2 regions of the Colwellia sp. SU-HH00943 genome follow, and region 2 is predicted to be linked to the other one. Evidence: predicted binding sites of a transcription regulator. Region 2 holds the regulator's gene; the other holds the start of a gene.
What was found. The regulator MetJ, encoded in region 2, represses methionine synthesis genes. The targets are predictions, from matches to a motif close to TAGACGTCTAGACGTCTA.
Positions count from the first base shown of each region.

Region 1: AC27GZ_RS11280 (cystathionine beta-lyase) is a predicted target of MetJ. The motif match lies at 1,989-2,006, and genes of this name have one in related genera.

Region 1 is NZ_BAAJLW010000003.1:635,777-638,976, forward strand. It holds gene AC27GZ_RS11275 (chondroitinase-B domain-containing protein) at 1-165, opposite strand, end outside; gene AC27GZ_RS11280 (cystathionine beta-lyase) at 777-1,949, opposite strand; gene AC27GZ_RS11285 (DNA polymerase II) at 2,082-3,200, opposite strand, start outside.
Region 2 is NZ_BAAJLW010000001.1:754,797-757,996, forward strand. It holds gene metB (cystathionine gamma-synthase) at 1-1,023, opposite strand, end outside; gene metJ (met regulon transcriptional regulator MetJ) at 1,248-1,577, shown strand; gene hemE (uroporphyrinogen decarboxylase) at 1,750-2,817, opposite strand.

The DNA of each region.
Region 1 (3,200 bases), on a different contig from region 2:
GTCTGCTGTTGTATTATCGATTTCTGCAGTATTAACGCCTGTAAAAGTTGCTGCTGTGTTAGTCTCCTCAACTTTGTCAATTTCCCCATTATCACTGCCACCACTACCGCCGCCACATGCTGCCAGTGAAAGTGTTAAAGCGATCGTAACTAAGTTTTTATTCATTATTATTATCCTTGTTAGATTCGTAAACTTTGTCTAAACAAAACCAATAAATTGGTAATGTATATTTACTATAATTGGAGAGCACAGGAATATCAACAAACAATTATTGGTATAACCAATCAAGATGACACTCGACTAAATAGGGTTTTAGATTAATTATTATTTTTAGGTTTTACTAAAATAAAGAAATTAAGATCTGTTGAATTTAAGCATCACCATATAATGTAAAGAACAACAACCACACGATATTACCAATCTGTATGACCAATTACAGAGTGTTTTGTTAAGAGACGAAGATAACTAGATGGACTTTATGAAGTTAAAGATTAGCCAATAGCATAGACTGAAATGAATTAACAAAATATAGGCTTTTATATGTCATACGTCAGCGATTGCTGAAAAGAAATAGCAATACATATATTTAGGAAAGTGAATTATAACAATTTAAAAATTGAAAGAGTTTAAACAGTGAATAAACTCTTTCAATAGTCTTGGGGATTAATATCCATATGCATATTTTCTGAGTTAGTAAGTGTTATTATTACGCTTATCACCGCAATGATAATATTAACCAGCTCTTAACGACACAAAACTACACTAGATAAAACTATCTACAGGTGTTGATTAAATTGTATGAAAGCTTGCTCAAGATCGGCAATTAAATCATCAACATCTTCTAAACCAATGTGTAAGCGTATAAGTGGGAACTCTGCTGTCCATTTGGTTGCGGTACGGATAGAGCCAATACTAGTAATACCTAACACTAAAGACTCAAACCCTCCCCAAGAATACCCCATCTTAAAATGCGTTAAACTATCTAGAAAGGCAGTTAATGCTTCTTTATTGCCACAATTTAAGGTGAAAGAAAATAAACCGTTTGAACCGTTAAAATCTCGCTTGAAGAATTCGTGTCCTGGGCAAGATTCAAATGCTGGGTGTAAAATAGTATCAACTTCAGATCTTTGCTCTAACCATTTTGCTACCTTAAGTGCACTTTCTTGATGTTGTTTTAAACGAACACCAATGGTACGAATACCACGTAAAGCAAGATATAAGTCATCAGGCGAAGTACACTGCCCCATTAAGTAACTATTATCTCTAAGTTGTGGCCAATACTTTTCAGTTGCTGTCGCTGTCCCTAACATTACATCGGAATGACCAACAATGTATTTAGTTGCCGCTTGCACACTAATATCAACACCATAATCAAATGGTTTAAAGTTAATACCAGCACCCCAAGTGTTATCAAGCATGACAATACAATCATGTTGATGGGCTATTTTACTAATAGTAGGAACATCTTGAACTTCCATGGTAATAGAGCCAGGAGATTCTAAAAAGACTATTCGAGTATTAGGTTGGATCAAACTTTCAATACCCGCACCAATCATAGGATCATAATAAGTAGTTTCAATGCCCATTTTACCGAGTATTTTATCGCAATAGTCACGGGTTGGCTCATAAGCACTATCTACCATTAAAATGTGATCACCGGTTTTAACAAAGGATAAAATAGCATTGGTTATCGCCGCTGTACCTGATGGATAAAGTGCACAACCTGCGCCACCTTCAAGCTGAGTCATGGCATCACTAAACGCAAATGACGTTGTTGTACCACGGCGGCCATAAAGCATCGTGTTGTTATGGCGGTTTTTTAACGCATGGTTCATTTCTTTAACAGTATCAAATACCACTGTTGAAGCTCGTGTAACACTTGGATTAACTACACCGCGAGTAAACTCAGCTTTACGTCCTGCACTGACTATTTTAGTATCTTGTTTCATTAGCAACCTTAAATATGCAACCTAAACATGTTTTTTTAATAGCTATCTAGCCATCTAAAAACTATCTCTATTTATACCCTGAAACACCTTGTATTTCACCTATTATTTTTACTTTCTCTAAATAAGTTAACATTAAAACAACCCCAGCTGCGTATCGGTCAACTGTTCGAAGCTAGTGCCAATAAAAGGTAATATTGCATCTGCAACAGCACAAAGTTGTCGATCAATATAAAATTGATAATCTAATGGGGATGACAAGTGTTCAATGGCTTGTGGGCCATTAACTGTCATATAGTATTCGATCCAGCCGCGTTTTTGATAACGCAAAGGTTTCCCCTGTTTTTGATTAATATCATCAGCTAAACGAGCAGCTTTAACATGCGGTGGTACATTCTTTACATAATCTTTTAATTTACGGCGAATACGCTTGCGATAAATAAGCTTATCGTCAAAGTCACCATTTAAGGTCTGCTTAACGGTATCTTTAATAAAGTCATCAACACTTTCTTGATTAAATACTTTTAAATATAACGTATGTTGAAAATCTTTTGCCAATTGCGTCCAATCTGTTCTAACACTTTCTAAGCCTTTAAAAATAAGTTTATCTGGTGTTGTTCCTCCCTTACAGACTATGCCAGCATAACGTTTTTTAGTACCAACATCTCTGCCACGAATAGTGGGCATAAAAAATTTACTAAAATGCGTTTCAAACTCTATTTCTAACTCACAAGAAAGCGCAAACTCCTTTCTGACATACGCTTGCCACTTATCATTAATAAACGTTTGCAGCTCTTTACCTAAAGTTTTACTAGCATTGGACGATAGCTCAGCCCCTACGTGAACGAAAATAGAATCTGTATCTCCGTAAATAACTTTATAGCCCTTATCTTCAATCCACGTTTTAGTGGTTTTTAAAATGGCATGACTACGTTTGGTAATCGATCCCGATAAACGAGGATCAAAAAATCGACAGCCAGTAGAGCCTAACACCCCGTAAAAACTGTTCATAATAATTTTAATCGCTTGCGATAAAGCCGCGTTTTTCTGCGCTTTAGCCTTATCACGCTCTTGCCAAAGTGAAGTAATAATTTTGGGTAAAAAATGTTGTTCACGAGAAAAATAAGCACCATCAAAGCCCGGAATACACTCTTGCCCTGCTTCATGTTCACGTAAGCCTTCAATCAAACCCATAGGATCTATTTTGAAAGTGCGGATAATACTTGGGTATAGTGACTTGAAATCCAATACTAA
Region 2 (3,200 bases):
TGGTGGATGACATATTAGACTTTCTACACCACCTAACGACTGCGCTAAGGTAAATAGTTCTAAATTAGCGAACAATTTTTTCACGGCTTCAACACCGCCTTTAAGATCAAAACTTAACATGGCACCAAAGCCCGCTTGTTGTTTTTTGGCAATCTCATGACCTGGATGATCTTCAAAGCCAGGAAAATAAACTGATTCTATAGCGCTATGGTTTTTCAAAAAACTCGCCACTTGTGCGGCATTTTCTTGATGTTGCTTTATTCTGATCGGTAATGTTTTTAAACCACGTAACGCCATAAAACTATCAAAAGGGCTACCCGTGATACCAATGCAGTTAGCCCACCAAGCCAGCTCTTCACCAAGTTCAGGATCTTTAGTCACCAGTACGCCACCCACAACGTCACTATGGCCATTAATATATTTAGTGGTAGAGTGAAAAACTATATCGGCACCTAGCGCTAATGGCTGCTGTAATGCGGGCGAGAGAAAAGTATTATCAACCGCAACCAAGGCACCTACTTCATGACTTGCTTTAGTGACTTTTTCAATATCAACCAAGCGTAATAAAGGGTTACTCGGGCTTTCTAACAATACTAATTTAGGTTTTTGTGCTAGCGCATCGCTGAGTTGCTGCTGATCATTTTGATCGACCACAATGACCTTAAATTGGCCGCGTTTAGCTAAATGGGTGAACAGACGAAAGCTGCCGCCATAACAGTCATGAGGAATGACAACCGAATCTTCTGTCGATAACAACTGACAGATTAAATGTACCGCTGACATGCCAGTACTAGTTACTATGCCAGTACTTCCCTGCTCTAAATCAGCGATTGCCTGAGCAAATGTGGCTCTGGTTGGATTACCTGTACGAGAATAATCGAACTGACGCTTTTCATTAAAACCTTTTAATGAAAACGTGCTAGATAAATGAATTGCTGGAATCACAGCACCGTGATGCTGATCAGTATTAATGCCTGCTCTTACCGCCTTGGTGGTGATATTTTTTATATTAGCATTCGACATGTTCTTCCTCGTATACATCACCGTAAGTGATCACTGTATTCAATAAAACTGTTTAGATGTTTGGACGTCTATAACTCTAAACGCTTTACCTATTTAGGTCAAGATCTTTTAGACATCTAAACTTCTACTTGACTGAATTTCAGCATCCAGTAAAATCTATTTTATAACTATATAAAATAGTACTGCATCTTTGTACGCATTAATAATTAAACAGAGGAATTTACATGGCTCAGTGGAATGACGAATACATTAATCCCTACGCCGAACACGGTAAAAAAAGTGAACAAGTAAAAAAAATCACAGTGTCAATTCCTTTGCGCGTATTAAAAGTATTAACGGATGAGCGAACAAGACGTCAAGTAAATAACTTACGCCATGCAACTAACAGTGAATTACTGTGCGAAGCTTTTTTACATGCATTTACGGGTCAGCCATTACCTAATGATGAAGACTTGGCTAAAGATAACGATGAAAAACTTCCAGCAAGCGTTCGTCGTATACTAGAAGAAAAAGGTATCACTGACTTTAGTGCTTATGAGATGGATGAAGACTAGTTAAACCATAAAAGCCAAGTATATTTAAATTATTCTGATTGATATTAATCACTACATATCAATCACAAAAAAGCCGTTAGCATATTCTTATGCTAACGGCTTTTTAGTAATTTTTATTTATTTACCTTGAATACCCATTGAATTAACTATTTAGCTCAATGGGTAACAAAGCTTACACATGGTAGGGTTTACTCAACCTATGTACCGACTCAATAAAGTGTCCAGCGTGCTCTGGATTCACATCAGGGTGAATACCATGTCCTAAGTTAAATACATGCCCAGTACCACCTTCACCAAAGCCTGCTAATATTTTTGCAACTTCTTGCTCAATACGCGGTAAAGGTGCATATAACATTGATGGATCCATATTCCCTTGTAAAGCCACCTTATCACCAACACGAGCTTTAGCATTTTCAATATCAATGGTCCAATCAAGACCAACTGCATCACAACCTGTTGCGGCAATATCTTCTAACCACATACCACCATTTTTAGTGAATAAAGTCACAGGTACCTGACGGCCATCAGCATGGCGAGTTAATCCATCAACAATTTTAGCCATATACTGTAAAGAGAATTCTTTATAATCACGCGGTGATAACACACCACCCCATGTATCGAAGACCATTACCGATTGTGCACCAGCGGCAATTTGACCATTAAGATAAGTAATCACAGACTCTGCTAATTTGTCTAACAATAAATGCAAACTTTGTGGATCTGAATACATCATCTTTTTGATTTTAGTGAACGCTTTAGAGCTTCCACCTTCCACCATGTAGGTAGCAAGTGTCCACGGGCTTCCTGAAAAACCAATTAAAGGCACTTCACCTTTTAACTCTTTACGAATAGTGCGCACGGCATTCATTACATATCCCAATTCATCTTCTGGATCAGGAATAGCAATTTTTTCAATGTCTGCTTTACAGGTAATTGGGTTAGTAAATTTAGGGCCTTCACCTGTTTCAAAATATAAGCCTAAGCCCATAGCATCAGGAATGGTTAAAATATCACTAAATAAAATAGCAGCATCTAATTTAAAGCGACGTAAGGGTTGAATAGTTACTTCACAAGCAAACTCAGCATTACGACACAGTGACATGAAATCACCTGCAGTTGCTCTTAATTCACGATATTCTGGTAAATAGCGTCCAGCTTGTCTCATCATCCACACTGGCGTGTAATCTACAGGCTGCTTCAATAACGCACGTAAATAATTATCATTTTTTAATTCTGTCACCAATAAATCCTCTAAAATAGTGGTCAGTACGATTGAAGTTTCGCCTACCTTTTATGCTGTAAGTTCGTTTCTCTAAGTTAACTTTTCGATAACGAACAAAATATGACGGCCATTCTAGCATTAGCCGTATTTTGAATCTATGCGCCAAATCAATTCAATTGACAGTATTGAGCAAGTCAATACAAAATTTGTACACAACTACAAAAAAAAATCATCGCATTACACTTCTGTAACAAAAAAGATTTTTCAGAAGGAATCAGCTACTTAGTCAAGAGATAGAGAAATAAAGGCTTTGTACGAAAAAACTCGTCGAGTTTATACTCTATTAAAGTTGTTGCAGGCGTGAAAATGCTTTGCTATAAAATAGCTGCGCTAACAAAGAA